One region of the Ramlibacter sp. PS4R-6 genome, then DNA from elsewhere that is predicted to be linked to it. Evidence: predicted binding sites of a transcription regulator. Region 1 holds the regulator's gene; the other holds the start of a gene.
The links. Region 1 encodes NrdR, which represses ribonucleotide reductase genes. Its sites were predicted from a motif close to CACNANATNTNGTG; they were not measured.
Positions count from the first base shown of each region.

Region 1 (15,499 bases):
CTACCAGGTGAGCGTGGCGTGGCAGGGTTCCGCGGCGACGCTCGCGCCGCCCGCCGGCGTCGCCTGCGCGACCGGCCAGTACGGCACCGACGACGGCGCCCGCCGCGCGGTGAGCGTCAAGGTCCAACTGAGCTGATGGCCATGGGCACCCGACTCCCCACCCTTGCAACGCGCGGCCGCCGGGCCATGCGCGGCCTGACGCTCATCGAATTCATGATCGCGATCGTGCTGGGCATGATCCTCGTGGCCGCGATCGCGACGCTCATCGCCAACCAGAGCGCCAACCGCGCCGAGCTGGACCGCGCGGGCAAGATGCTGGAGAACGGCCGGTACGCCGTCCAGACGATGGCCGAGGACCTCATGATGGCCGGGTACTGGGGCGAGCTGTCGGCGGCGCCCGGCACCGCCACCGCAATGCCCGACCCCTGCTCGACGACGATCGCGGGCGCGGGCAACCTCCAGGAGGGCACCGCGCTGCACGTGCAGGGCTACAACGCGCCGGTGACGCTCCCGACGAACCTGGCCGTGTGCGTGAAGAACCACAAGCCCGGCACCGACATCCTGGTGGTGCGCCACGTCGACCCGGACACCAGCGCGGTGGAGAAGACATCGGGCTGCACCGCCCCGTACTCGCCGTGCGTCGACTGGAGCAAGCTGAAGGTGGGCCAGGTCTACCTGCAGACTGGCCTGAACAGCTCGGGCACGGCACTGGGCTGGGCGCTGGCCACCGCCGACGGGTCCACCGACTCGACGACGTTCGCGAAGGTGCGCAAGGACAAGACGACGGGCGCCACGCCGCGCAAGCTCGTGGTCCACATCTACTACATCGCGAAGTGCAGCGTGGAGGTCTCCAACAGCTGCACGGACGGCGACAACGGCAACCCGATCCCCACGCTCAAGCGCGTGGACCTGGGCGTGACGAGCAACGCCCCGGCGATGCAGTCACCGATCACGATCGCCGAAGGCATCGAGAACATGCAGTTCGACTTCAACCGCTACACCGACACAGACAAGCCGGCTGCCGCCGACGTCGACGGCTCGGCGCTCACCTTCGCGAACTGGGCCGACGTGAAGAGCATGAAGATCTACCTGGTCGCGCGCGGGACCGAAAAGGCGCCGGGTTTCACCGACACGAAGACCTATGTGATGGGGACGGCCGGCGCGGCATCGGCGCCGTCGGGTGACGAGGGCTACAGACGCCACCTGTTCATCCAGTCCATCCGCCTCATCAACCCGAGCGGCAGGGGGACCTGATGGAATCGCGCAACCGACAAGCCGGCATCACGCTCGTCGTGAGCCTGATCATGCTGATCGTGCTGACGCTGCTGGTCGTCTCGGCGATCCGCTTCGGCAACATCAACCTGAAGATCGCGGGCAATGCCCAGACGCAGGCGGAGGCCGAGGCCGCCACGCAGGTTGCGCTGGAGCAGACGGTGGAACTGATGAAGGCGGCGACCAAGGTGGACAGCGTCACGGCGCAGCCCGCGCTGCAGATTTCCACCGGCGGCGCGACCTACAAGATCAACGTGTCCAAGCCGTCCTGCACGCTGAGCAACAACGTGGTCAGCACGCAGCTCAACAAGGACAAGGCGGAAGACCGCGCCTGCTACGGGAACATCGACCAGGAATGCATTTTCGACAAGGACGGCAAGTGCATCCCGCAGCCGACCGAATGCAAGGACCAGACCTGGGAAATCAGTGCCGCGGTGACCGCCGACACGGCCGGCAACAGCATGACCATGGTGCAGGGCGTTTCCCTGCGGGTGAGTTCGGAAGTGGCGTGTCCCTGAGCGCATGGCGCTCGCAGTGGAGTCCTCAATGAAAAAGCTCAATTACATCTTCGTGCTGCTCGCGTTCGTGCTGATGGGGTATTCCTCCGGCCTGCGCGCGGACGACACGGACATCTACGTGTCGGACGGCGGGACCAACGGCGTGCCGAACGTGCTGCTCGTGATCGACACGGCCGCCTCCTTCTCCGCCGATGCGTCCTCGTGCACGTTCGGCACGGGCGGCTCGCCGATCCCCAACGGCAAGGCGGCGGGGATCGAGATCTGCGCCCTGGTCGATGCCATCAACGCGCTGCCGAACGGCTCCGTGAACATCGGCATCATGACCACCAACAGCAACAACTACGCGAACGACGTGCGCAGCACGAGCGACGTCGCGTTCCACGAGACCTGCCCCAGCGGCGCAGGCGGCTGCCTCGTGCGCAAGCTGACGCTGATGAATGCCGCCAACAAGGCCAACCTGATCAACTTCATCAAGGCCTGGGACGTCAGCGGCCAGAGCTCGTCGACGGTCTTCAACGCCAAGGCCAGCACCAGCCACACCGGCGGCATGATGCAGGAGGCCTGGGCCTACTACAACGGCAAGATCGGCCAGTCGGGCAAGGACTACGGCGGCACTTCCGTCCTCGCCTCGGGCTGCCAGAAGAACTTCATCGTCTTCATCGGCAATGCCTTCGGCAACTCGGGCACGCCGGGCGACGGCAACACTTCTCCGTATTCCGACAGTTACGGGCTGGGCACGGCGTACGTCGGCGCCAGCACCGCGCAGAAGACGAAGATATCCGAGAACGTCGTGTTCAGCGGGCCGACGTGCAATGCGCCGACTTCGGCACTGTACGCGTCGCCGCAGACGGTCATGGTGCCGTCGACCAACACCAGCGACTGGTCGGAGAACTGGGCGGATGAATGGGCCCGCTACATGTACCAGCAGGATGGCGGCACCGACACGATGCAGGGCATCCAGAACATCACGACCTACACCATCGGCGTGCTCGACCCGTCGAACGCCTGCAAGGGCGACTACCCCGCGCTGCTGACGACCATGGCGAAGTACGGCGGCGGCAAGTACTTCCGCACGGGCAATGCCACCGAGATCACGACGGCGCTGGAAACCATCCTCAACGAAGTGCAGGCGGTCAACAGCGTGTTCTCCTCGGCCAGCCTCCCGGTGTCCGTGAACGCCGACGGCAGCTACCTGAACCAGATCTACCTGGGCATGTTCCGCCCCGACGCCACCGGCAACCCGCGCTGGCTCGGCAACCTGAAGCAGTACCACCTGGTCAAGAACGCCTCCGGCGCGCTCGTTCAGGGTGACTCGAAGGACCAGCCCGCCATCAACCCGACCACCGGCTTCATCTCGCCGACGGCGGTGAGCTTCTGGACGAAGAACAAGGACACGAGCACTTTGCCCGACTCGGCGGGCGGCTTCTGGAAGAACGCGACGGCTTCGCAGGGCACGCTCGTCAGCGCGTACGACAACCCCGACGGCGAGGTCGTCGAGAAGGGCGGCGTCGGCCAGCAGCTGCGGTGGGAGGCGCTGACCGCCGACTACACGGCGAACGCCCAGACCACGTCGAACCCGCGGCGCCTGTACACCTACTGCCCCACGGGGTCAACCTGCAACGCGTCCCTTACCCACTCGTCGAACATCTTCTCGACGTCGAACGTCGACATTTCGTCGGCGGCTTTCGGCACCTCGTCCACGCTCAACGTCGCATCGATCGTGCGGACGGGCACGACCGCGCTGGTGACCACCAGCGGCAACCACGGCTTCACCGCGGGGACGACGCAGGTCTCGATCAGCGGCGCTTCGCAGTCGGATTACAACGTGACGCAGGTGATCAGCGCGCCTTCGAGTGCGACGACATTCACGATCACCGGGCTGCCCGACTACCCGACGACGCCTTCGACGGCGACCTACTCGGTTTCCTCGGCGGCGAGCGGATCCGTGAACATTTCGGCCATGAGCCGAAGCACCAACGGCGGCGCGGTGAACACCGAGACGCTGACCGTGACGACCTCGGCCGCCCACGGATTCACGACCGCCCAGACGCTGAAGATCACGGGTTCGAACCCGTCGGACTACGACATCACCGCGGTTCCTGTCACCGCGAGCGGCTCGACGCTGACGTTCAACGTCACGATCACGCCGACGGCCACGGCGCAGAACGTCTACCAGGCCCAGGTGAGCACGTCGGCCTATCCGTCGATCTCGAACGCGTCCCTGACGAACCCCTCGCAGGGGAACATCGACGGCACGACGAGCACCACCCACAACCTCCACGTGGGGCAGACGGTGGTCGTCAGCAACGCCAGCGACGGCAACGGCAGCAAGTACCCGGGTACGTTCACCGTGTCGGCGGCGAACGCCGCCGCGAAGACCTTCTCGTTGACCGGGGGTCCCACCAACCTGAAAAACCAGGGCGGCGTGACGGCGACGATTGGGGTGGACAGCACGAACAAGACGATCGCGACGCTGGGGCGCACCACCACCACCGCCACGACGGCGAAGGCCACGGGCCTGCCTTCCGGCTGGTTCGGGGCGGCCATCGGCGACACCAAGATCGTCAACATCACTAAGGCTTCCGGGACGCAGCCCAACGAGACCGCGTACGTCACCAACACCAGCAACGTCACGATCACCTGCACGACGTCGGGCTGCACGGAGTTCACGTACCCGATCACGACATCGCCCTCGACGCCCATCACCGCCACGTCGGCGACGGTGGGCATTTCCGGCACCAGCGCGGCGACGATCGGCGCCGGAGGCATCACGCGCAGCGGCGCGAACGCCACGGCAACGGCGACGCTCACGGCGGGCAGCTTCACGTCCGGCCAGCAGGTCACCGTCAGCTCGGCGTCGACGCTGTCCACGGAAGCCGAATACCTCGGGACGTGGACGACGAGCAGTGCCTGCTCGACGATCGGCGGCACCTGCACGCTGATGCGCACGGTGACACAGACGCCGGCCGTGACCGCGACCGGCACGATCAAGGTCTACAGCGGCTCGACGCCGCCGGACCGCGACACCATGATCCGGTGGATTCGCGGCTATGACAACTACGGCGGCGAAAACGGCCCCGGCGGGACCATCACGGTCCGGCCGTCGATCCACGGCGACGTGCTGCATTCGCGACCGATGGTGATCAACTACGGCGACGCCGCGCGCGGGATCGTCGTCTATTACGGCGCGAACGACGGCGTGTTCCGCGCGGTCAACGGCAACCAGCTGACCGGCAACATCAACGGCGTGGCGCCCGGCGGCGAAATCTGGGGCCTGGTCCTGCCCGAGCACTACGGCCTGTACAGCCGCCTGCGGCTGAACACGCCGGAAATCAAGTTCCCGTCGACGATCCTGCCGTCGGCGCAGGCCAAGGACTATTTCGTCGACGGCCAGACGTCTTCCTACCAGCGCCTGAACAGCGACGGCTCCGGCACCATCTCGACGGCGTACATCTTCCTGTCGATGCGCCGTGGCGGCCGCTTCATGTACGGCTTGGACGTCAGCCAGCCGGCGTCCCCCAGCGTGATGTGGAAGAGGAGCAGCGCCGACACCGGCTTCGAGGAAATGGGGCAGAGCTGGTCCCGCCCGCGCGCGACCATCCTCGCCAAGAGCGGCCTGGGCACGGCCAACCCGGTGATCATCTTCGGCGCCGGCTACGACCCCGCGCAGGACAGCGAACCCCCGGCGACGAACACCATGGGCCGGGGCATCTACATCATCAAGGCCAGCGACGGCTCGCTCGTGTGGAGCGCGAACTCCACCTGCACGACCTCGGCGACCTGCCGCAACGTGCCGGGCATGAAGTTCGCCATCCCTTCGGACATCGCGTTCGTCGACCGCGACGGCGACGGCTTCACCGAGCGGCTCTACTTCGGCGACACGGGCGGCAACGTCTGGCGCGCCGACATCGCCGCGGCCGACTCGGCGGACTGGACCGTCACGAAGCTCGCGAGCCTGGGCTGCGATGACGGCGCCGCGCCGGCGCCGTCGTGTTCCGACGGCAAGGCCCCGCGCAAGTTCTTCTTCCCGCCGTCGGTGCTGTCGATCGGCCAGTCGGGCCAGAGTGGCGCGTACGACGCGGTGTCGATCCCCTCCGGCGACCGCGAACACCCGTTGAAGAACACGGCTGCCGGTACCTCCTACGGCGTGTCCGACCGTTTCTTCATGATCAACGACCTGGGGTCCGTTCCCGGCACGCCGGTCACGAGCAACGTGACGCTGGGCACCATGGCCAACTCGACCAGCACGCCTTACAGCGGCACGACCGCGACCACGTACCCGAACGGCTTCTACATCAACTTCGCGGTGGGCGAGAAGGGCGTGAACGCGCCGCTCGCGACGAACGGGATGGTGTTCTTCGCGACCAACCGGCCGGTCGATCCCGACGGGCAGTGCAAGGCCAACCTGGGCGAGGCCAAGGCCTACGCGGTGAGCCCCTTCCTGGCGACGACCACCACCAACCTGATCGTGGGCGGCGGCCTCCCGCCCAGCCCGGTGGCGGGCCTGATCACGGTTTCCACCAACAACCCGAACAACCCTTCGGAAACCACGGAGGAGAAGTTCTGCATCGGGTGCGCAGCGGTGTGCACGTCCTGCTCCTCGCTGGAGAACAGCCCGCCGGTCAACGCGGTCCCGAAGAACCTGAAGCGCACCTACTGGTACAAGAAATAGCGTCGGCGCCCGGCCGGTTTAGCCGGCCGGTGCGAAATCCTTCGCAGGAAATCGCCTGAACAGTTCGGCGCGGGAACGATGGGGTGACCCCTATCGTTCCCAGCCATGAACACGCACCAACCCAACCCCCTCCGCGGCCGGCGCCACGCGCCCGGCTTTACCCTGGTGGAACTGATGGCGGTGCTCGCGGTCGCGAGCATCTTGCTGGGCGCCGGCTTGCCGGCGTTCACCGGGATGATCCGCTCGGTCAAGTTGACGACCGCGACGAACGACTTGTTTTCCGGCTTCCTGCTGGCGCGCAGCGAAGCCGTCAAGCGCAACTCCCGCGCCGTGGTGTGCAAGTCCATGGACGGCGTTTCGTGCTCGGCGACGGGCGGGTGGGAGCAGGGCTGGATCGTCTTCCACGACGCCAACAACAACGGGCTGCGCGACGGGAGCGAGGAAGTCATCTCGCGCATGCAGGCCCTGCCGAAGGACCTGCGCCTGTCGGGCAACCTGAACGTCGCGAAGTACATCTCCTACCTGCCGAGCGGCGAAACCAAGCTCGTGTCCGGCGCGTTCCAGGCGGGCACCATCACGCTGTGCCACCCGTCGCTGCGCGGCGGCGAAGCCCGCAACATCGTGATCAACGCCTCCGGCCGGCCGCGCGTGCAGAAGGCCTGGGTCGCCCAGTGCGCCTGACGGGTTCGCCATGAAAAAGCTCCTCGCCGCAGTTGCCCTCGCGTGCGCATTCCAGGCCACGCCCGTCCCGGCCCACCTGAACGCCATGCTCGAGTCCGTGCAGGTGTCAGCCGCTTCCTTCGGGTTCGCGGCCGACCTGAAGCTCGCGCGCACCGAAGCCATCCGCCGCGCCAGCCGAGTGGTGCTGTGCAAGTCGGCGGACGGCGAGCGGTGTACGGCCGCCGGTCCCTGGTCGCAAGGCTGGATCGCGTTCGACGATGCCGACGGCAACGGGGTGCGCGGGCGGGGCGAGAAGATCTTCGTGCGCGAGCGGCCCTTCGCGGCCACCTTGCGCACCGTCGGGAGTTTCAACCTCGTTCACGCGGTCGCTTTCGGTCCCACGGGTGCCGCGACCTTGGTGGGGGCTGCAACGCCGACGAGCGCGCTCACCATCTGCCGCCAGACTTTCGAACGCACGGAGGGCACGCGCGTGACCCTGGAAGCCGGGAAGTCGCCGCAGCTGCGCAGCGAACGCCACGCGGCCTGCGCCTAGCGGCGGACTTCGTCCACCAGCGTCTTGAAGTCGTCGATGTCCTCGAAGCTGCGGTAGACGCTGGCGAAACGCACGTACGCCACCTTGTCGAGCTTCTTGAGTTCGCGCATGACGAGTTCGCCGATGCGCGAGCTGGGGACTTCACGGGCGCCGAGGTTCAGCAGCTTCTCCTCGATGCGCTCCACGGCGCCGTCGATCTGCTCGGTGCTGACCGGGCGCTTGCGCAGCGCCAGGTTCATCGAGGCGCGCAGCTTGTCGCGCTCGAAATCGATCCGCCGGCCGTCCTTCTTGACGATCGCGGGGAAGGTGACGTCGGGCCGCTCGTAGGTGGTGAAGCGCTTCTCGCACCCCGCGCACTGGCGGCGCCGCCGGATGAAGTCGCCGTCTTCCGCGACACGCGTCTCCACCACCTGGGTGTCGGTGCTGCCGCAGAAGGGGCACTTCATCGCATCGCCTTACTTGTAGACCGGGAACTCGCGCGTGAGCGCGGCGACCTTCTCGCGCACCTTGGCGATGTTCGCCTCGTCGTGCGGGTTGTCCAGCACGTCGGCCACGAGGTTGGCCGTCATGCGCGCCTCGTTTTCCTTGAAGCCGCGCGTCGTCAGCGCGGGCGTGCCCAGGCGGACGCCGCTCGTCACCATCGGCTTTTGCGGGTCGTTGGGGATCGCGTTCTTGTTGATCGTCATGTGCGCCTGGCCCAGCACCGCCTCGGCTTCCTTGCCGGTGATGCCCTTGGGACGCAGGTCCACCAGCATCACGTGGCTTTCGGTGCGGCCGCTCACGATGCGCAGGCCGCGCTCGGTCAGCGTCTGCGCCACGACCTGCGCGTTCTTCGCGACCTGCTGCTGGTAGGTCTTGAATTCGGGCTGCATCGCTTCCTTGAACGCCACGGCCTTGGCCGCGATCACGTGCATCAGCGGCCCGCCCTGCAGGCCGGGGAAGATGGCGCTGTTGATCGCCTTCTCGTGTTCGGACTTCATCAGGATGAAGCCGCCGCGCGGCCCGCGCAGGCTCTTGTGCGTCGTGGAAGTGACGACGTCGGCGTGCGGCACCGGGTTGGGGTACACGCCTGCGGCGATCAGGCCCGCGTAATGTGCCATGTCCACCATGAAGACGGCGCCGACGTCCTTCGCCACCTTGGCGAAGCGCTCGAAGTCGATGCGCAGCGCGTACGCGGAAGCGCCCGCGATGATCAGCTTGGGCTTGGACTCATGCGCCTTGCGCTCCATGGCGTCGTAGTCGATGGCTTCCTGCGCATCGAGGCCGTAGGAGACGACGTTGAACCACTTGCCGCTCATGTTCAGTGCCATGCCGTGCGTGAGGTGGCCGCCTTCGGCCAGGCTCATGCCCATGATGGTGTCGCCCGGCTTGAGGAAAGCCATGAAGACGGCTTCGTTGGCCTGCGCGCCGGAGTGCGGCTGCACGTTGGCGGCCTGCGCCCCGAAGATCTGCTTGATGCGGTCGATGGCCAGCTGCTCGACGACGTCGACGTTCTCGCAGCCGCCGTAGTAACGCTTGCCGGGGTATCCCTCGGCGTACTTGTTCGTGAGCTGGGTGCCCTGCGCGGCCATCACGGCGGGCGACGCGTAGTTCTCGCTCGCGATCAGCTCGATGTGGTCTTCCTGGCGCTTGTTTTCGGCCTGGATGGCGGCCCAGACGTCGGGGTCGGTTTGCTCGATGAGGAAGTTGCGGTGGAACATGCGGCAGTCCTTGGATGGATGGATTGGCTGCCCAGGCGCACGGCGGATCACCGGCCTCGGAGCCGGCGGTACGCTTCCCAGTGGAGCTCCACGTCAGCGCACGATGCGCCTATCGCCAGTCGCGTACACCGCAAAGTGTACCGGACCGGCGATTTCCCCTCAGGAGACGACGGCGACCTTTTCCTCGGCCGGCGGGGCGACGGGCTGCTCCGGCTCGGCCGGGGCCACCGTACGCAGCACCGGCGCCGGTTGCGGCAGCGGCACGTGGCGGCCGGAGGCGACGAGCTTCAGGCGGGCGTGTTCAGCCAGCACCTTCTCCACATAGCCGCCGTCCTCGCCGCTCAGGGCGGCGCCGACGTAGAACTTCAGGCCGGCCTCGATGCCGCCGGCGCGCTGGATGCACTCCTGCAGCACCTTCACGCCCACGCGCAGGTTGGTCACCGGATCGAAGGCGGCCAGCTTGCCGCCGAAGTTCTCGTACTTGTCCTTGTGCACGCCGGTCATGACCTGCATCAGGCCCTGGGCGCCCACCGGGCTCTGGGCGAAGGGGTTGAAACCGGATTCGACCGCCATGACCGCCAGGATCAGGGTCGGGTCCAGCTTGGCCTTCTCGCCGATCTCGTAGGCCTCGGACACGAGCGCGCTGAGCGGCTCGGGGGCCACCCGGTACTTCTTGCTCAGCCAGTAGGCGACGGCCGCTTGCTGCTTGGGCAGCCCGCGCGGGTCGGTGGCGGTGGCCCGCTCGATGGCATCGAGCTGGATCGGCATGCCGACGGCCGCCTCCTGGCGGGCATGGAGCCAGTCGCGCAGGCGGGTCTCTCCCGCGTCCCTCAGGTCGGGGCGGGCGAACAAGGTGGCCGCGAGGCACACCGTGGCCAGGCCCACGAGGGCAAAGCCGTTGTGCGTGATTTCGAAGAAGCCCTGGGCCACGTCCGATGCGAAGCACCGGATGCCCTGAACCGTCTTTCCTAACGCTGTCATAGCACTTCCTCTCTCGCGCGGGGCCGCACCGCAATGCCGCTTTTCGCGGTCATCACAGGTCGGTCCCTCGTTTTGATTGGGTCGCCGCCGGAAGGGGCGAGGCCTTGTTCTCGGGGCTCTCGCCGGATACCTTCCGCACAAGCCGGGTTCGGCAGCGGGTTCGGGTTGTCCCTAGTACTTTTGCTGGGGACGGCGAATTCTAGGGGCCTACCAAATATCAGGTCAAGAATATGGAGTTACGTTTATATACTCTGGATAACCAGTGACAACCGGATTTTGGCGCCCGGGCGGGAATTTCGCCTGTCCGGAAAGCGCCCAAGTCCGCGTCGGAACTGCCTGACAGGGCGCCGGGCCTCCGGAGCTGCTATCAAATAAGGAGCGCACGGCGGACCGGCCCATGTATCCAGTCTTAAGTATTCGTCCGGACTGGGTAGCCCAACCTAGACACGGGTTCGGCCGTTGTCAATGCAGCGCGCCCAATCGCGCCTTGTGCCGCCATTGAAAAGCGTTCCTTGAAAAGAAGGCGCCGCTCCCCTAACTTGTCAGAGCCCGAGGGATCGGGCAAAAGCCGGTAGGGCCTTCCGTCCGGGAGGCAGCCCCGGCCCCACTTGGAGGCAATCTCTTGCTTCCGTCGCGAACGGGGACGTGAAACCTCCCTGATCGCGAACCCAAGGCGGCGCAGGACTCTTCGTCAGCCGCCGAGCCCGGCAGGCGCCCATGGCGGCTGGCCGGGCTTTTATATTGGCGCGCTCCATCGGCGTGCCGCTGCGGCTGGGCATCGATCCCGGCGAGAATAGCGATTTGCCGCGCGTTTTCGCGCGTGCGTCCATACGGTATTTCCTCGTGACCCAGGCCACCCTCAAGAACAATGACACCCGCGCCCTCGACGAACTGACGGGCGGCGCCTTCTCGGCACCCACTTCCGGCGAACGCAGCTCACGCGTGCGCGACTGGCTCGCGACCAACCCGAGCCCCGAGCAGATGCAGGAGGTGTTCCGCGAACTCTCCGCCCGCGACAAGGGCGCCGCGAAGCTGCTGCGCGAGAAGCTCGACGAGCTGCGCCGGGCGCGCACGCAGGAGCACATCGCCACCGAATGGAGCGACAAGGCACAGGCGCTTCTGGCGCAGCCGCGCCTGAACATCGCCGACGCGCTGGCGTGGCAGCGCGACGCCGCCAAGGCCGGCGCGCCCCTCAGCCGCGAACCGCTGGCGACGGTGAAGGCGCAGCTAGCGGACCGCGTCAAGGGCATCGAGGACCTGCAGCACCGCGTGCAGGTGCAGCGCGAAGCGGCCGTGCTGCTCGCGCAGCGCATCGAGGTGCTGTCGACGAAGCCCTGGCAGGACGCCGTGGCCGCGGCCGACGCGCTCAGCAAGGACGTGCCCGAGTGGCAGGCGCAGGCGCAGGCGCTGCAGGCCGATGCCAACTGGGCCAGCGTCGACAACAAGTTTCCGCCCTTGCTCGACTCCTCGCGCCAGCAATTGCAGGTCGTGTGGGATGCCTTCCAGGGCGCCGTCGCGCAAGCGCAGGGCGCCGCGCAGGATCCTGCGGCGCCGCTGCCGCCCGTGCCCGTGTGGGCCGACGAATTGCGCGCCGCGCGCGGCGTCGCAGTCGAAGCGCCGGCCAAGCCGCCGAAGCCCAAGGTGGACCCCGAGGTGCGCGAGCGTGCCAATGCCGCCGTGCGCGAAGTGCTCGGCAAGCTCGAGCAGGAGATCGCGCAGGGCCACGGCAAGGCCAGCGCCGGCGCCGCCAACGCGCTGCGCGCCGCGCTGAAGGAGCACGGCAGGCACGTCGACGCCACGCTCGAGAGCCAGGCGCATGCGGCGCTGGGCGCCGCGAGCGAACTCGAAGGCTGGCAGCGCTGGCGCGCCGACCAGCTGCGCCAGGAACTCGTCGCCAAGGCGGAAGACCTGTTCGAAAAGCCGGCACCGGTCGAAGGCCAGGAGCCACAGCCGCCCAAGCCGCGCTTCGGCGGCCGCAAGATGCAGGAACAGCTGCGCGCCTTGCGCGAGCAATGGAAGCAGGTGGACCAGGGCGGCCCGCCGAACCACGGCCTGTGGCGCCGCTTCGACGAAGCGTGCAACGCCGCCTACAAGGTCGTCGAGGAATGGCTCGACAAGGTCAAGGCCGAGTCGGCCGAGCACAAGGCGCAGCGCGTCGCGCTCATCGACGAAGTGAAGGCGTGGGCGCAAGCGAACACGACGGCGCTCGACGGCGACTGGAAGGGTTTCGCGCGCATCCTGCAGCAGTTCGACATGCGCTGGCGCGAAGGCGGGCACCTGCCCGAGAAGCTCTTCGCCGACATGCAGGCCAAGTGGAAGGAAGCGATGCAGGCCGCGCGCGCGCCGCTGGAGGCGATGCAGAAGGAAAGCCTCGGCCGCCGCGACGCGATGATCGAAGAGGCGAAGGTGCTCGGCGCCGCGCCGCAACTGCGCATCGACGCCGTCAAGTCGCTGCAGCAGCGCTGGCAGGCGGAAGCGCAGCAGGTCCCGCTCGACCGCCGCCACGAACAGAAGCTGTGGGACGCGTTCCGCAAGCCCATCGACGAGGCGTTCCAGCGCAAGGGCCAGGAGCGCGATCGCGCGGCCGCCGAGCTGAGCGAGCGCGACCGCATGGTGCTGGACGCGTCCAAAGCCCTCGAGGCCGCGAACGCCACCGGCGACGCACAGAAGATCAAGACCGCGATGGCCGGCCTGGAGGCCGCGTTGAAGGGCCAGGCGCAGGCGCGCGCCGACGTCGCAGCCGCGGCCGATGCCGAACAGGCGGCGGCGCCCGTGCCGGCGCCCGAAGCATCCGCGGAAGGCGAAGCGCCGGCCGCGGAGCAGCAGCCCGCGCCTCCCAAGGCCAAGCCGCGCCCGCTCGTCGCGATGCGCGGCGACGATCGCCCCGGCATGAAGAAAACCGAGCCCGCGGCGCCCGCGCGCGGCGGCAAGTTCGGCGACCGCAAGGGTGCGCCGGCGGGGCGCTTCGGCGACCGCGACCGCCGCGGCGGCGAGCGCGAAGACCGCGGCCCGCGCCTGGGCGATGCCGCCTTCCGCGCACAGCGCGAAGCGCTGGAGCACGCGCAGTTCGCTCTGAAGAAGCTGGCGGCACAGGCGCACGGCGAAGCGCTGACCCAATTGATGACGGCGTGGGAGCAGCGCTCGGCCGAGCAGTTGCCCAGCCAGCAGGAGCTGGGCAAGGCGGTCGCCGGTGGCACGCGCGCCGCCTGGGGCAAGGTCCTGGGCAACGCACCGTCCGGCGATGCCGCCGAAGCGCTCTTGCGGCTGGAAATCGCCGCGGAAACCCCGACGCCCGCCGAGCAATTGCAGGCGCGCCGCGCCATGCAGCTGCAGCTGCTCACGCGCCGCAGCGACCCGTCGCCCGCGCAGACCTGGGCCGAGGACACGGCGCGCGTGCTCGCGACCGCCTACGACGCGACGAACGCGCGCCGCCTGCAGAACGCGCTGAAGGTGCTGATGCGCCGCTGATTCAGCGCGCGCCGAAGAAGCCGTCGAAGAGTTGCGCCAGCGCGGCGTGCTCCGCGCGGAAGCGCGCGGGCGCGACGAAGTAGGCCTCGCTCGCGACGGCGAAGAACTCGTCGATGGCTTCCGCGCCGTAGGGATCGAGCCACGTCTCGTCGCCGCCGAAGCGCTCGGCGACGATGACCTTCTCGCGGAAGGCTTCGTATTCCCTTTGCATGACTTCGAGCCATGCGCGCCGCGCGGCGGCGGTCGGCAGCGGCGGGCAGCCGTCCGGGGCGCCGTCGCGCATGTCGATCTTGTGGACGAACTCGTGGATGACCACGTTGTAGCCTTCGTGCGCGCGTTCGCCGGCGCCCGAGACGTCATGCCAGCTCAGCATCACCGGCCCGCGATCCATCGCCTCGCCTGCGATCACTTCCTCCCAGTCGTGGACCACGCCGGTCTCGTCCATCGACGACCGCCGCGCGACCACTTCGTCGGCGTGCACCACGATGCCGACGAAGTCGTCGTACCAGTCCAGGCCGAGGTGGAGCACGGGCAGCACCGCCTGCGCCGCGATGGCCACGGCGACTTCATCGGTGATGACGAAGCCGCGTGCGCCGTGGAATTCCTTCCGGGCGAGGAACTCGCCGGCCAGTTGCCGCAGCTTGGCGACGTCCGCGGCAGGGCGTTCAGACAGGAAGGGACAGCGGGCGAGGGCGGACTGCCAGAGCGCGTCGGGTATCTCGCGGCGCGCCGGTCGCCTGCGCAGCCAGCCGAACATCAGGCCAGGGTGACGCGCTGCGCGCCCCACACGTCCACACGCAGTACCTCGCAGCGCGGCGGGGTGGCGGCCAGGTCCCAGTCGGCCAGCACGATGCGGGTGAGGCCGCGGCCCAGGTCGTGCTCGCGCGGCTGGTGCGTGTGGCCGTGGATCATCGTGCGCGCATCGGCGGCCTCCAGCCACTGGGCCGCGAGCGTGTCGTCCACCGTGCCGTAGTCGGGGCTCGGGCCGGCGCCCTTTCGCGACTCGCTCTCGGCGCGCATGGCGCGGCCGATCGCCAGCCGCTCGGCCAGCGGCTTGGCGAGGAAGGCGCGCTGGTAGGCGGCGTCGCGCACCTGCGCGCGGAACTGCATGTACTTCGTGTCGCTCACGCACAGCGCGTCGCCGTGCGTCAGGAGCCAGCGCGCGCCACCGAAGGTGAAGACGGTCGGGTCCTCGAGCAGCGTGGCGCCGCACGTGCGCATCAGGCCATCGCCCATGAGGAAGTCGCGGTTGCCGTGCATCACGAACACCGGCAGGCGCTTCGCGGCCGCCTGCAGGACCGCCGCGCAATCCGCCGCAAAGCCCGGCTCGTCGACGACGTCGTCGCCCACCCACACCTCGAACAGGTCGCCCAGGATGAAGAGGGCGTCGGCGCGCGACGACGCCATGAAGCGCCGCCACGCATCGAAGGTGCGCGGCTCGGAGGCCTGCAGGTGCAGGTCGGAGATGAACTCGATGCTCTGCCACGCCGCCGGCGCGGCCAGCTCCGCGATGCGTGGCAGCGCCGTGGGGTCCATCGTCAGGCGACGACGGCCTTCTCGATCACGACGTCCTCCTGCGGCACGTCGTCGTGGAAGCCCTTGCGACCGGTCTTCACGCCGCGGATCTTGTCGACGATTTCCTTGCCGGCGACCACCTTGCCGATGACGGCGTAGC
Region 1 covers NZ_JBBHKA010000001.1:2,150,547-2,166,045, forward strand. Annotated here, with positions in the region: gene pilV (type IV pilus modification protein PilV) at 1-136, shown strand, start outside; gene WG903_RS10675 (PilW family protein) at 142-1,254, shown strand; gene WG903_RS10680 (pilus assembly PilX family protein) at 1,254-1,790, shown strand; gene WG903_RS10685 (hypothetical protein) at 1,819-6,462, shown strand; gene WG903_RS10690 (GspH/FimT family pseudopilin) at 6,568-7,143, shown strand; gene WG903_RS10695 (GspH/FimT family protein) at 7,154-7,675, shown strand; gene nrdR (transcriptional regulator NrdR) at 7,672-8,121, opposite strand; gene glyA (serine hydroxymethyltransferase) at 8,131-9,375, opposite strand; ZMP/ZTP riboswitch at 9,398-9,508, opposite strand; gene WG903_RS10710 (lytic transglycosylase domain-containing protein) at 9,535-10,356, opposite strand; gene WG903_RS10715 (DUF349 domain-containing protein) at 11,200-13,824, shown strand; gene WG903_RS10720 (M90 family metallopeptidase) at 13,826-14,581, opposite strand; gene WG903_RS10725 (UDP-2,3-diacylglucosamine diphosphatase) at 14,581-15,360, opposite strand; gene WG903_RS10730 (peptidylprolyl isomerase) at 15,363-15,499, opposite strand, start outside.

Region 2 (15,499 bases), 1.8 Mb from region 1:
CGATGGAATCATAATCCACAGGTCCGCGGTTCGAGTCCGTGAAGCGCCACCAAATCAAGGGGCCAGCGTGCAAACGCTGGTCCCTTTTCACTTGCTCGGGTCCGGGTCCGTCGAATCCCTGCGCCGGGCCGCGCCCATCATCAGCATCGCCGCCGTCAGCCGGTCGTTGGCCACGGCGCGCAGCTGCGACACTTCCTGGATCAGTTCGGCGCTGGGCGGCACCGTGCGCGCGCCGAAGTACTCGTCCCAGGCCTTGGCGAGGCGGGATTCGGCCTGGCGTGCACGCGCATCGGCCTGCTTCCATTCCTCGTAGGCCTGTCGGGCTCTTTCTGTCACGGGCGCATGGTAATGGCATGTTAACCACGCGTGTTGCCGCGATGCATGGCTGAGTTGCTTTGCCGCCAATGAAAAAGGGGCCCCGTTGCCGTGGCCCCTCGGGTGCGTGACAGCCCTCTCGGCGCTGTCTCCGTGTTGCAGCGGGTGTGCTCTTCCTTGCCTTACAGGCGGCGCGGCCCGCGCACCAGGCCGTAGATCACCAGCAGGATGATCGCGCCGATCACCGATGCGATCCAGCCGGCCGCGTCGTTCGGGCCGTACAGGCCCAGCGCCTGGCCGGCGAACTTGGCGATGAACGCGCCGGCAATGCCCAGCAGCGTGGTCAGGATGATTCCCATGCGGTCGTCGCCCGGCTTGAGGGCGCGCGCGAGCAGGCCGACGATGAAGCCGACGACGATGGTGCCGATGATGGACATGTGCGTGATCTCCCTGTGGATGTCGGATGGTGTGCGTTTCACTCTAGCGTCGCGCGGCTCAGGCATGTGGCTCAGCCGGAGCAACGCGCTGTTAAAATTCGCGCCTTCATCGACAGCCTCTGGCTCTACACCATGAACCGCTGCCAACCCAGGTGGGCGCACTTCGCGCTCGCGGCACTGCTTGCCCTTCCGCTTCTTGCCACCGCGCAAGAATCCATCCGCCGCGAAGCGCCCAAGGACGTCACGCTCGCCAGGATGACGGTGGAGCTGCCCCCGGTCATCCAGATCGACGGCAAGGCCGATCGCCTCTCACCCGGCTCGCGCATCCGCGACACGCGCAACATGCTGGTGCTTTCGGGTTCGCTGGCGGGCCAGACGGTGCCCGTGGTCTACAAGCGCGACTCGGCCGGCCTGGTGCACGAGGTGTGGATGCTCTCGGCCGATGAATACAAGCAGCTCGCGGGCGCCTCGGGCGGCTCGCAGGGCGTGCAGCAGTTCCTCGACATGCTGGCGCTGATCTTCGGCGCGCGCAGGTAACGCCATGGCCGCCTCCGCCCCCAAGAAGGTCTTCATCAAGACCTTCGGCTGCCAGATGAACGAGTACGACTCGGACAAGATGGCCGACGTGATGAACGCCGCGCAGGGCTACGAGCCCACGCAGGACGTGGAAGAAGCCGACCTGATCCTCTTCAATACCTGCTCGGTGCGCGAGAAGGCGCAGGAGAAGGTGTTCTCCGATCTGGGTCGCGTGAAGCACCTCAAGAGCAAGGGCGTGCTGATCGGCGTGGGCGGCTGCGTCGCCTCGCAGGAAGGCGCGGCCATCATCGAGCGCGCGCCGTACGTCGACGTGGTCTTCGGCCCGCAGACGCTGCACCGCCTGCCGCAACTGCTCGAGGCGCGCGCGCGCCAGCAGCGCCCGCAGGTGGACATCAGCTTCCCCGAGATCGAGAAGTTCGACAACCTCCCGCCCGCGCGCGTGGAGGGTGCTACCGCCTTCGTCTCCATCATGGAGGGCTGCTCCAAGTACTGCAGCTACTGCGTGGTGCCTTACACGCGCGGCGAGGAAGTGTCACGCCCCTTCGAGGATGTGCTGACGGAAGTTGCGGGCCTGGCCGGGCAGGGCGTGAAGGAAGTGACCCTGCTCGGGCAGAACGTCAACGCCTACCGCGGCAAGATGGGCGATACGGCGGACATCGCCGATTTCGCGCTGCTGATCGAGTACGTCGCCGAGATCCCGGGCATCGAGCGCATCCGCTACACCACGTCGCACCCCAACGAATTCACCGCGCGCCTGATCGAGGCGTACGCCAAGGTGCCGCAACTCGTGAACCACCTGCACCTGCCGGTGCAGCACGGCAGCGACCGCATCCTGATGGCGATGAAGCGCGGCTACACCACGATGGAATACAAGAGCACCGTGCGCAAGCTGCGCGCGGTGCGCCCCGGCATCTCGCTGTCCACCGACTTCATCGTCGGCTTCCCCGGCGAGACGGGCGAGGACCACGCGCGCACGATGAAGCTGATCGAGGACGTGGGCTTCGATTCCAGCTTCTCGTTCGTCTTCAGCCCGCGCCCGGGCACGCCCGCGGCCAACCTGCAAGACGACACGCCGCAGGCCGTCAAGCTCAAGCGCCTGCACGTGCTGCAGGAGGCGATCGAGGCCAACGCCCGCCGCATCTCCGAAAGCCGCGTCGGCACGGTGCAGCGCATCCTGGTCGAAGGGCCGTCGCGCAAGGACGCCAGCGAGCTCATGGGCCGCACCGAGTGCAACCGCATCGTCAACTTCCCGGGCCCCGCTCGCCTGGCGGGGCAGATGGTCGACGTGACGATCACCGAGGCCTTGCCGCATTCGATGCGCGGCGAGGTGGTGATCCGCGAAGAAGCGGCGGCCTAAAGCCCCGGCCCGCTGCGCGCAGCGGCGCGCACGATCTCGTTCAGCTCGGGCTGCCACATGGCCGACTGGTCCACGGCCGTCTGCACCACGACCGTCTGCGTCGCGCGCTCGACGATGACGCGCTGGCCGTCGTGGCCCACCATCATCATCCAGTTGCCGTCGGCGCGGCCGTGCCAGAAGAAGAACTTGTAGCCGAAGGTCGGCCCGGCGCGGCCGAAGCGCGCCTGCGCGTCGGCCTCGGACCAGGAGGCGCACTCGTCGATCCATCTGGCGCTGACCACCTGACGGCCGTCGATGGCGCCGCGCTGCGCCACCATCTGGCCGAGCCGTCCCCAGTCGCGCAGCCGCGCGCCGAAGCCGATGCAGTTGAACTCGCGGCCCTGGCCGTCGCACAGCCAGCTGGCGTCGCCCTCCGCCCCGAGCGGCTGCCACAACGCTTCTTCGCAGAAGGCGGCCAGCGTCTTGCCGGTTGCGCGGCGGATCACCATGCCGATGGTCAGCGGGCACAGCTCGTTGTAGTTGTAGCGCGTGCCCTGCGGTTCGGCCGACGCGTTCCAGCCGCGCACCGCCGCTTCCAGGTCGGAGTTGTGCCGCGTGAAAGCGCGCGGGTACAGCTCGGGGTTGTCGCGGTCGTGCACGATGGCCGCGCCGCTGGACATGTTGGCCAGGTTGCGCAGGGTGATGCCGCCGTGCAGCGTGCCGCGCAGCTCCGGCACGTAGTCCTCGGCGCGGTCCTCCAGCGACTTCACGAGGCCCCGGTCCACGCAGATGCCCAGCAAGAGCGAGGTGACGCTCTTGGCCATCGACCAGCTCGTCATGCGCATGTCCGGCGTGCGGCTGAACTGGTAGGACTCGAACAGCACCGTGCCCTTGCGCGCGATCAGCATGCCCGAGATGGGCCAGGCCTTCATGTACGCCGACGCGCGCTGCGCCACGGGCGCGAAGGACGCGGCTGCGTCTTCCGAAAGCGGGGCCAGGGGCGAGGCCGAAGGTGGCGCGATGATCCTGCGTGCCCGGAACATCTGCTCGAACCCGCCCGAGTAGTTGCCGATCCGGTGTTCCTTGTCGGTCCAGCCGGCCGGCCCCCAGCCGGTGGGATAGCCCCAGCGGCGCTCCCAGTCGGAGGCTGCCGCTTCGGCGAGCGGGGAAACGAGGGCGCCGGCAACACAGGCGAGCGCTTGGCGGCGCCGCATCGCCGCTAGAACGGCAACTTGGGCATCCCGCCCTTGCCGCCCATGCGCTTCATGAGCTTCATCATGGCGCCGCCCTTCATCTTCTTCATCATGCCCTGCATCTGCTCGAACTCGTTGAGCAGGCGGTTCACTTCCTGGACCTGCACGCCGGCACCGGCGGCGATGCGGCGCTTGCGCGTGGCCTTGATGATCTCGGGCTTGCGGCGCTCCTGCGGCGTCATCGACTGGATGATGCCTTCCTTGCGGCGCACGTCGCGCTCGGCCTTGTCCATGTCGACCTTGCCGGCCTTGGCCTGCATCTCCGCCGGCATCTTGTCCATCAGCGACGACAGGCCGCCCATCTGCTTCATCTGCTGGATCTGCGACAGGAAGTCGTTCAGGTCGAAGCCCTCGCCGCTCTTGACCTTGTTGGCCAGCTTCTGCGCCGCGGCCATGTCGACGTTGGCCGAGACCTGCTCCACCAGCGCCACGATGTCGCCCATGCCCAGGATGCGGCCGGCATGGCGGTCGGCATCGAACACTTCCAGGCCGTCGATCTTCTCGGACACGCCCGCGAACTTGATCGGCGCGCCCGTCACCTGCCGCACCGACAGCGCCGCGCCGCCGCGCGAGTCGCCGTCCATCTTGGTCAGGATGATGCCGGTCAGCGGCAGCGCCTCCTTGAAGGCCTTGGCCGTGTTCACCGCGTCCTGGCCCTGCATCGCGTCGACGACGAAGAGCGTCTCCACGGGCTTCAGCGCGGCGTGCAGGTCCTTGATCTCCTGCATCAGCGCCTCGTCGATCGCGAGGCGGCCGGCCGTGTCGACCAGCAGCACGTCGAAGTACTGCTTCTTCGCGAAGTCGAGCGCCGCGCGTGCGATGTCCACCGGCTTCTGCTCGGGCGTGCTCGGGAACCACTCGGCCCCGGCCTGCTTGGTGACCGTTTTCAATTGCTCGATGGCGGCGGGGCGGTAGACGTCGCCCGACACGGTCAGCACTTTCTTCTTGCGCTTCTCGATCAGGTGCTTGGCCAGCTTGGCGGTGGTGGTCGTCTTGCCCGCGCCCTGCAGGCCGGCCATCAGGATCACCGCGGGCGGCTGCGCGACGAGGTTGATGTCCGACACGCCTTCGCCCATGGTCTGGGCGAGTTCCTTGTGCACGATGCCCACCAGCGCCTGGCCGGGCGACAGCGAGCCCATCACCTCCTGCCCCAGCGCCTTGTCCTTCACGCGCGCGATGAAGTCGCGCACGACGGGCAGGGCCACGTCGGCCTCGAGCAGGGCCATGCGCACCTCGCGCAGCATGTCCTGCACGTTCGATTCGGTGATGCGGGCCTGGCCGCGAAGTTCCTTCGCGAGGCGCGACAGTTTGTCGGTGAGGGCGGAAGCCATTGGGAAGAAGGGGACGGCGCGGCTTCACGGATGAGAAGCACGGCTACACTTTGCGCATGATTCTAGCCACCGGCTCCGACGTCATCGCCGCGCTGGCTGTCCTCGCCGCGCTGGCCTATGCCGTCTCGGCCGCCGGCGCGTCGCGCCTGGGGGAGCGGGGCGCATCGCTCGCGCTGGGCGCGGCGTGGCTGATGCACCTGGGGGCCATCGTGCTGTCGCTGCTGGCCAGCCCCCCGCGTTTCGGTTTCGCGCCCGCGCTGTCCATGACGGCCTGGCTCGTCGTCACCGTCTACGCCATCGAAAGGCAGATGTTCCCTCAGCTGGTGGCGCGCTGGGCCTTCGGTGTCGCCTGCGCGCTCGCGGCGTTGCTGCCGGTGGCTTTTCCCGGCGACCCGTTGCGGCTCGCATCGGCGCTGGGGCCCTTGCACCTGGCACTGGGCGTCGCGTCCTACGGCCTCTTCGGCGCGGCCGCGGTGCATGCTTGGCTGATGATGCGCGCCGAGCAATCGATCCGCGCCGGCGCCGACGGGCAGGCCGGCCTGCCGCTGCTCACGCTCGAGCGACTGACTTTCCGCTTCGCCGGCGCAGGCTTCGCCGTGCTGTCGGCCACGCTGCTGGCGGGCATCGTCTTTCGCGAACACCTGGGCGCCTGGCGCTGGGACCACAAGACGGTGTTCTCGCTGCTGGCCTGGGCGGTCTTCGCCGCCCTGCTGCTGGGGCGCGCACGCTTCGGCTGGCGCGGCCGCAAGGCGGTGCGCGTGCTGTACACAGGCGCCTTGCTGCTGCTGCTGGCCTATGCCGGCTCGCGCTTCGTGCTCGAGGTCATCCTGAGGCGCAGCGCATGATCAAGATCCTGCTCGTCATCGCCGTGGTGTTCGCCGTGATCTGGTTCCTGCGCGGCGCGCGCACGGCCTCGCGCGGCGAAGGCGAGCCGAAGCGCCCCGCCGCGCCGCCCGCGCCGCAGGACATGGTGGAGTGCCCCGTGTGCCGCGTGCACCTGCCGCGCGCCGACGCGCTGCCCGGCCCCGACGGGCAGCTGTACTGCTGCGCCGAACACCGGCAACGGGCGGGGTAACCATGGCCGGCTTCGACGCACCGCGCAGCACGCTCGAGGAGCTGGCGCGCGATTCGGCGTTCGCGCGCCTGTGGCGCGGCTTCATGGCCGCCCGCAGCACCGTCGCGCTCGTGCTGCTGGCCGTGCTCGGCGCCCTGCACACGCTGGCGCCGACGCTGGGCGTGAGCGAGTGGCTCGTGGGCCTGGCGGGCACCTACCTGCTCGCCGCGGTGGCCGTGCACATGGTCAGCCAGCCGCGCGGGCCCGGCCCCAGCTTCGACTCGCAGTGGGTCTCCACCATCGGCGTGGACCTGATCGCCTTCTCGGCGCTGCAGTTCCTGCAGGCCGCGGGGCTGAACTACTCGCCGCTGTTCGCGCTGCCGGTGCTGATGGCGGCGGTGCTGGGGTCGACGCTGCTCGCGTTGGGCACGGCGGCGGGCGTTGCGCTGCTGCTGCTGGCGGACGCGTGGGTGCAGGTGCTGCACCTGGCCGGCGATGCCGCATCGCGTTTCCTGCAGGCGGGGTTGACGGCCACGGGCTACTTCGCGCTGGCCTTCGTCGTGAACCAGCTGGCCGGCCGCCTCGCGCGCGAGGAGGAAGCCGCGCGCTTCGGCCGCCGCGCCGCCCGCGCGCAGGCGCAGGTCAACGAGCTCGTGATCGACGTGCTGAGTGAAGGCGTGATCGTCGTCGACGCGCACGGCGGCGTGCAGGCCGCCAACCCGGCCGCGCGCATGCTGCTGGGCTTCGTCGAGGTGCACGACAAGCAGCCGTTCTCGCTGGCGGCGCAGGCGTCGTGGCAGCCGCTGACGGAGCTGGCGCTGCGCACCTTCAACGAACGCAAGCCGCAGTGGGCCGAGCTCGCGATCGAGGAGGAGAGCGCGAGCCCCCGCCGCATCCACGTGCGCACGCGCCTGACGGCGGCCGAGGAGCACCCCGCCGAAGGCATCTGCGTGATGTTCCTGCAGGACCTGCGCGAGATGGAGGCGCGCCTGCGCACCGAGAAGCTCGCCGCGATGGGCCGCATGTCGGCCGCCGTGGCGCACGAGATCCGCAACCCGCTGGCCGCCATCGCCCAGGCCAACGACCTGATGGAAGAGGACCTGAAGGAGCCGGGCCTGAAGCAGCTGTCGGGCCTCGTGCGCAAGAACACCCAGCGGCTGCAGCAGATCGTCGAGGAAATCCTGGACGTTTCGCGTGCGCGCCAGAGCGCCAACGCCGCGGCCGACATGCTGCAGCTCGACGCGTCGGTGGCCGCCACCTGCAACGACTGGGCGTTGCAGTCGCGCGCCGCCGCGCGCCTGCAATTGGCGCTGGCGGCGCCGGACATGATCGTGCGCTTCGACGCCGACCACCTGCGCCGCGTGCTGGTCAACCTGCTGGACAACGCGCTGCGCTACGCCGGCGACAAGCCCGATTCGATCCGCGTGGCCACGCGCACGCTGGCCGGCCAGGCCAGCCTGCACGTGTGGAGCGACGGCGCACCGCTGGAGCCATCGGTGCAGCGCCACCTGTTCGAGCCGTTTTTCTCGTCGGAAAGCCGCTCCTCGGGCCTGGGGCTGTACATCTGCCGCGAACTCTGCGAGCGTCACGGGGCCACGATGGTCTACGAGCGCGCGACGGCCGGGTCCGCCAGCAACGCGCGCGAAGGCAACGAATTCATGGTGATGTTCGCGCCCGGCGCCCAGCCTCCGGTTGCGGGCCAGCCCTCGTTTGACAGAATAGCCGCCTGATGTCCCAAGCCACAGCGTCCGCGCAGGTCCTGGTCGTCGACGACGAACCCGACCTGCGTACCCTGTACGAGCTCACGCTCCTGCGCGAGGGCTACAGCGTGGACTCGGCCGCGACGCTGGCCGAAGCCTGCGCGCAGCTGGCCGCCAAGAAGTTCGACGCGGTGATCACCGACATGCGCCTGCCCGACGGCCAGGGCACGGAGCTGCTGCGCCGCATGGCCGCGGAGCAGCGCAGCGAGCGCTGCATCGTCATGACGGCCTACGGCTCCGCCGAAAACGCGGTGGAGGCGCTGAAGGCCGGCGCCTTCGACTACCTGACCAAGCCGGTGGACCTCAAGCAGTTCCGCGCCGTGGTCGCCTCGGCCATCCAGGAGGCCGTGCCGGCCGTTCCGCGCGCGCGCGCCGCCCGTGCCGCCGTCCAGAACGAGCGCGCCGCCGCCGCGCAGTCGGCGCTGCAGCGCCTGGTGGGCGAATCGGCGACCATGAAACTGGTCAAGGAGCGCATCGCCAAGGTGGCGCGCAGCATGGCGCCGGTGCTGGTGCGCGGCGAATCCGGCACGGGCAAGGAGCTGGTGGCGCGCGCCGTGCATTCGTGCAGCCACCGCGCCGAAGGGCCCTTCGTCGCGGTCAATTGCAGCGCCATCCCCGAGACGCTGCTCGAAGCCGAGTTCTTCGGCGCCAAGAAGGGCTCGTACACCGGGGCCAACGCCGACCGCGAAGGCTATTTCCAGGCAGCGCGCGGCGGAACGCTGTTCCTCGACGAGATCGGCGACCTGCCGCTGCCCATGCAGTCCAAGCTGCTGCGCGCGATCCAGGAGAGGCACGTCCGCGCGCTCGGCTCCACGCAGGAGGACAACGTCGACGTGCGCATCGTCAGCGCTACGCACCGCGACCTCGGCTCCGACGTGCTCGCCGGCCGCTTCCGCCAGGACCTGTACTACCGCCTGAACGTCATCGAGATCATGGTGCCGCCGCTGCGCGAGCGCCGCGAGGACCTGCCGGCGCTGTGCGACGCGCTGCTCGCGCGCATCGCGCAGGAGTCGGGCATGCCCACGCCCCAGCTGTCCGAGTCGGTGATGCAGCAGCTCATGGCGCACCCCTTCACCGGCAACGTGCGCGAGCTGGAGAACCTGCTGCACCGCGCGGTGGCGCTTTCGGACGGCGAGGAGCTGCACATCGACTTCCAGGCGGCGCAGCCCGCGCCCGCGGCCGCGGCCGGCCCCGCGCCCGCCGCGCCGCCCGTCGTGCCGCAGGACCTGCAATCCTGGCTGGACCAGCAGGAGCGCGACATCCTGGTCAAGGCCTTGCAGGAGACCAACTTCAACCGCACGGCGGCGGCGCAGCGCCTGGGCCTGTCGCTGCGCCAGATCCGCTACCGCATCGCGCGGCTGGCGATCACGATCCCCGGGGGCGGGGACGACCCGCATGACGAGACCTGACACCCACGCGCAGTGGGACGGCGGCTGGTACCGCTTCGCGCGCCGGCTGGATTCGCCCAACTTCGGCCCGCGCCCCGAAGGCGCCGCCATCGACCTCGTCGTCGTGCACTCGATCAGCCTGCCGCCCGGCGAGTACGGCGGCGACGGCGTGCAGCAGCTCTTCACCAACACGCTGGACTGGGACGCGCATCCCTACTTCAAGTCCATCGAAGGCATGGAGGTGTCCTCGCATTTCTACGTGCGCCGCGGCGGCGAGCTGTGGCAGTTCGTCGGCTGCGACGACCGCGCCTGGCATGCCGGCGCCTCGCAGTGGCAGGGGCGCGACAACTGCAACGACTATTCGATCGGCATCGAGCTCGAGGGCCTCGAAGGCCACGCGTTCGAGGCGGCGCAGTACGAGACGCTGGTGGGGCTGGTCGCGGCCATCGCGCAGCGCTATCCCATCGCGCAAGTGGCCGGCCACGAGCACGTCGCGCCGGGGCGCAAGCAGGACCCCGGGCCCGGCTTCGACTGGGCCTTGCTGCGGCGCGAACTCGCGTGGCCGCGCGAGCGCTTCGCGGCATAGGCCGCGCGCCTGTCGCTTTCCACCGACATTTCATCCACCGCCAGGCACTCGCGCGCAGCACGCGAGCGACGGTGCGCGCCGCGGGGCGATTTCGCTTCGCAACCCGCATGGATGCTGGCCTGTGGACGGTGCGGCCCATGTACACGGGCGTCCCAGCCCGGCCGCAGCGCGTTGCCAACACGCTTTCCACAAGCTGCTCACAGCTTGGTACAACCACTAGATGTAGGGACCTTGACACCTGTCAGACCCCATATATAGTGCCTCCGTGGCTCAGGCGCGATACACTCCGCGCCTCCCGAAGAACAACCACAGCCGAGGAAACGCAGCCGTCATGCAATCTGTAGCAAGCATCACCCCCGCCGGCCAGCCCGCCGCCCTCTACACCGCTTCCACCGACGCCCAGCCGGGCGCCAACCCCCTCGCCAACTACCAGATCATCCGCCGCAACGGCTCGGTGGTCCCCTTCGAGCCGAACAAGATCACCGTCGCCATGATGAAGGCCTTCCTGGCCGTGCATGGCACGCAGGGCGCGGCTTCCGCGTCCGTGCGCGAGACGGTGGAACAGCTCACGCAGGCCGTCATCCGCGCGCTGGTGCGCTCGCGCCCGGGCGGCGGCACCTTCCACATCGAGGACGTGCAGGACGCGGTGGAGCTGGGCCTCATGCGCGGCGGCCAGCACGACGTCGCGCGTTCGTACGTGCTTTATCGCGAGCGCCGCGCGCAGGAGCGCGCCAAGCAGTCCAAGGACGAAACGCCGAAGCAGCCGCAATTGCACGTCGTGGACGGCGGCCAGCGCGTGCCGCTCGACCTGGACGCGCTGCAGCGCCTGATCGTCTCCGCCTGCGAAGGCCTGTCGGCCGACGTCAAGCCCGACCCGATCGCGGCCGAGACCATGCGCAACCTGTACGACGGCGTGCCGATCGACGAGGTCTACAAGGCCTCGATCCTCGCGGCCCGCACGCTGATCGAGAAGGACCCGGACTACACCTACGCCACGGCGCGCCTGCTGCTGCACACCATCTTCAAGGAGGTGCTGGGCCGCGATTCGAAGACGCCGCAGGAAGCCGCCGCGAGCTACGCCGACTACTTCCCCGGCTTCGTCAAGACGGGCGTGGAGGCCGAGCTGCTCAACCCCGAGCTGCTCAATTTCGACCTCAAGCGCCTGGGCGCCGCGCTCAAGCCCGAGCGCGACCTCAAGTTCGATTACCTGGGGCTCCAGACCCTCTATGACCGCTATTTCCTGCACAAGCGAAAGAAGCGCATCGAGCTGCCCCAGGCTTTCTTCATGCGCGTCGCGATGGGCCTGTCGCTCAACGAGATCGACCGCGAAGCCCGCGCCATCGAGTTCTACGAGGTGCTGTCCACGTTCGACTTCATGTCGTCCACGCCGACGCTCTTCAACAGCGGCACGCTGCGCTCGCAGCTGTCGTCGTGCTACCTGACCACGGTGCCGGACGACCTGGACGGCATCTACGAGTCGATCAAGGAAAACGCGCTGCTCTCCAAGTTCGCCGGCGGCCTGGGCAACGACTGGACGCGCGTGCGCGCCCTGGGCTCCCACATCAAGGGCACCAACGGCGAGTCGCAGGGCGTCGTGCCCTTCCTGAAGGTCGTCAACGACACGGCCGTGGCCGTCAACCAGGGCGGCAAGCGCAAGGGCGCCGTCTGCACGTACCTTGAGTCCTGGCACCTGGACATCGAGGAGTTCCTGGAGCTGCGCAAGAACACGGGCGATGACCGCCGCCGCACCCACGACATGAACACGGCCAACTGGATCCCGGACCTGTTCATGCGCCGCGTGATGGAAAAGGGCGAGTGGACGCTGTTCTCGCCGTCCAACGTGCCGGACCTGCACGACAAGTGGGGCACCGAGTTCGAGAAGGCCTACGTGGCCTATGAAGAGAAGGCCAAGCGCGGCGAGATCAAGCCCACCAAGACGGTGCCGGCCACCGACATGTGGCGCAAGATGCTCTCGATGCTGTTCGAGACGGGCCATCCCTGGATCACTTTCAAGGACGCCTGCAACCTGCGCTCGCCCCAGCAGCACGTGGGCGTGGTGCACTCGTCCAACCTGTGCACCGAGATCACGCTGAACACCAGCGACGCCGAGACGGCCGTCTGCAACCTGGGTTCCGTGAACCTGGTCCAGCACCTGAAGGACGGCGGCATCGACCACGACAAGATGAAGCGCACCATCGCCACGGCGATGCGGATGCTCGACAACGTGATCGACATCAATTACTACGCGGTCAAGAAGGCGCGCGACTCCAACATGCGCCACCGCCCGGTCGGGCTGGGCATCATGGGCTTCCAGGATGCGCTGTACGAACTTCGCATCGCCTACGCGTCCGAAGCGGCCGTGGACTTCGCCGACAAGTCGATGGAGGCCGTCTGCTACCACGCCTACTGGGCGTCGACCGAGTTGGCCCGCGAGCGCGGCCGCTATTCCAGCTACCGGGGTTCGCTCTGGGACAAGGGCATCCTGCCCCTGGACACGCTGGACCTGCTGGCGCAGCAGCGCGGCGGCTACGTCGAGGTCGACCGCTCGGCGTCGCTGGACTGGGACGCCCTGCGCAAGAAGATCGCCGCCGACGGCATGCGCAACAGCAACTGCATCGCCATTGCGCCCACGGCCACCATCTCCAACATCATCGGCGTGGACGCCTCGATCGAGCCGTGCTTCGGCAACCTGTCGGTCAAGTCCAACCTGTCCGGCGAGTTCACGGTGATCAACCACTACCTGGTGCGCGACCTCAAGCGCCTGGGCCTGTGGGACGACGTGATGGTCATGGACCTGAAGCACTTCGACGGCTCGCTGCAGCCCATCGACCGCGTGCCGGACGAGGTGAAGGCCCTGTACGCCACCGCCTTCGAGGTCGAGCCGGTGTGGCTGGTGGAAGCCGCCGCGCGCCGCCAGAAGTGGATCGACCAGGCGCAGTCGCTCAATATCTATATGGCGGGCGCCTCGGGCAAGAAGCTGGACGAGACCTACAAGCTCGCCTGGCTGCGCGGCCTGAAGACCACCTACTACCTGCGCACGACCAGCGCGACGCAGGCCGAGAAGTCCACCGTGCAATCGGGGCGCCTGAACGCGGTGTCGAACGGTTCGAGCAACGGCGCGAGCATGAGCGCGCTGGAGAAGGCCGCGGCCGCCGCGCAAGCGCAAATGGCTGCTGCATCGACGGCGAGCGTGAGCGCCGCGCCGGCCACCGACATCAAGTTCTGCGCGATCGACGATCCCGGTTGCGAGGCATGTCAGTGACGATCAAAAGGGACGATGTGTCGATGTTCTCCGACAAGAACGCGATGCATAACAGCAACACAATCGGGCGCTGATGTGAACGGACACTTTGCAATTCACATCGGCGCTCATATCATCGCGAGCATTGGATAACTTATGTTGACCTGGGACGACGAAGTCACGCCCTCATCGCCAGCAAACAGCAACAGCGGTTCATACAAGAACGAGAACCGCGAGGCCACCTTCTCTCCTGAAGTTTCGCTGGCACCGGTCACTCCCGCTACCGCACCCCGCAAGTTCGACGACGTGGCGCTGTCGCCCGCGCAGCCTGCGGCCGTGCGCTCCACGCGCCGCGTCACGGTGGCCGACAAGCGGATCATCAACGGCCAGACCGACGTCAACCAGCTCGTCCCCTTCAAGTACAAGTGGGCCTGGGAGAAGTACCTGGCCACCTGCGCCAACCACTGGATGCCGCAGGAAATCAACATGAACCGCGACATCGCCCTGTGGAAGGACCCGAACGGCCTTTCCGAGGACGAGCGCCGGATCATCAAGCGCAACCTCGGCTTCTTCGTGACGGCCGACTCGCTCGCGGCCAACAACATCACGCTGGGCACCTACCGCCACATCACGGCGCCCGAGTGCCGCCAGTTCCTGCTGCGCCAGGCGTTCGAGGAGGCGATCCACACCCACGCCTACCAGTACATCGTGGAGTCGCTGGGCCTGGACGAGAGCGAGATCTTCAACGCCTACCACGAGGTGTCGTCGATCCGGGACAAGGACGAGTTCCTGATCCCCTTCATCGACGCCATCATGGACCCGCACTTCCACACCGGCACGCCGGAGGACGACCAGAAGCTGCTCAAGTCGCTGATCGTCTTCGCCTGCCTGATGGAGGGCCTGTTCTTCTACGTGGGCTTCACGCAGATCCTGGCGCTGGGCCGCCAGAACAAGATGACCGGCGCTGCGGAGCAGTACCAGTACATCCTGCGCGACGAGTCGATGCACTGCAACTTCGGCATCGACCTGATCAACCAGATCAAGCTCGAGAACCCGCACCTGTGGACGGCCGAGTTCAAGGAGGAGATCAAGGGTCTCTTCCAGAAGGCGGTCGAGCTCGAATACAAGTACGCCGAGGACACCATGCCGCGCGGCGTCCTGGGCCTCAACGCCTCCATGTTCAAGGGCTACCTGCGCTACATCGCCAACCGGCGGGCCACGCAGATCGGCCTCGAAGCGCTCTTCCCGAACGAGGAAAACCCGTTCCCGTGGATGAGCGAAATGATTGACCTGAAGAAAGAGCGCAACTTCTTCGAGACTCGAGTCATCGAGTACCAGACGGGGGGCGCGCTTTCCTGGGACTGAATCGCCTGCCTTGATCGACCAGCCGGCTGAAGACCGGCGACCAAGGCGGGCACTGGTGTTCATGGCGCTGGGCATTCGGCCCAACTCCATGGATCGCTCCGTGCGAACCAACATTGGCATGGGGTGCTTTCATTGGTTGATGTTGATCAACTTGAACAGGAGATAGAGCAATGGCAACTGCGAAGAAATCGGCCAAGAAGGCCACGAAGAAGTCCGCCGCCAAGCGCCCCGCCGCCAAGAAGTCGGCAGCGAAGCGCCCGGCAGCGAAGAAGTCGGCCGCCAAGCGCCCCGCCGCCAAGAAGACGGCGAAGAAGGCTGCGAAGCGTCCGGCGAAGAAGACGGCGAAGAAGGCAGCCAAGAAGAAGACGGCGAAGAAGTCGTCGGCCAAGAAGGCCGCCAAGAAAAAGGCGCCAGCGAAAAAGGCCGCGAAGAAGAAGGCGCCAGCGAAAAAGGCTGCCAAAAAGAAGGCTCCGGCAAAGAAGGCTGCGAAAGCACCTGCTGCCAAGCCGGCTGCTGCGAGCATGCCGGCGGCCCCTGCGGCTCAGACAACGCTGAACCCGCAAGCGGCCTGGCCGTTCCCGACGGCGAGCAAGCCCTAACCGGCGTAGCTCGTCAAGAACCCGGCACTTCGGTGCCGGGTTTTTTATTTGGCTGTGTCACATCCGGCCGACGTCCATCCTCATCCCTCGCCGACCCAGTGCCCGCGCGCTTCGGAACCCAATGAGGGTACGCACAACCCTTGGGAGAATGCGATGACACGAGCATGGACACTTGCACTGGCGACCACGGCCCTCGCGACGGTCGCCGCGGCCGCCTCGGCACAGGCGGTGCGCGTGGAGCGCTATGTCTACGAACAGCCGCGCTACTACGCGCAGGGCGAAACCCACGAGTCCTAC
Region 2 covers NZ_JBBHKA010000001.1:359,542-375,040, reverse strand. Annotated here, with positions in the region: tRNA gene WG903_RS01825 (tRNA-Met) at 1-52, shown strand, start outside; gene WG903_RS01820 (hypothetical protein) at 88-336, opposite strand; gene WG903_RS01815 (GlsB/YeaQ/YmgE family stress response membrane protein) at 498-752, opposite strand; gene WG903_RS01810 (hypothetical protein) at 885-1,289, shown strand; gene miaB (tRNA (N6-isopentenyl adenosine(37)-C2)-methylthiotransferase MiaB) at 1,294-2,646, shown strand; gene WG903_RS01800 (serine hydrolase domain-containing protein) at 2,643-3,839, opposite strand; gene ffh (signal recognition particle protein) at 3,845-5,209, opposite strand; gene WG903_RS01790 (cytochrome C assembly family protein) at 5,266-6,054, shown strand; gene WG903_RS01785 (PP0621 family protein) at 6,051-6,284, shown strand; gene WG903_RS01780 (sensor histidine kinase) at 6,287-7,993, shown strand; gene WG903_RS01775 (sigma-54-dependent transcriptional regulator) at 7,993-9,432, shown strand; gene ampD (1,6-anhydro-N-acetylmuramyl-L-alanine amidase AmpD) at 9,419-9,997, shown strand; gene WG903_RS01765 (ribonucleoside-diphosphate reductase subunit alpha) at 10,329-13,259, shown strand; gene WG903_RS01760 (ribonucleotide-diphosphate reductase subunit beta) at 13,395-14,603, shown strand; gene WG903_RS01755 (histone) at 14,774-15,202, shown strand; gene WG903_RS01750 (hypothetical protein) at 15,356-15,499, shown strand, end outside.
Region 2: a site for NrdR is predicted at 10,244-10,257, ahead of WG903_RS01765 (ribonucleoside-diphosphate reductase subunit alpha). Genes of this name have one in related genera too.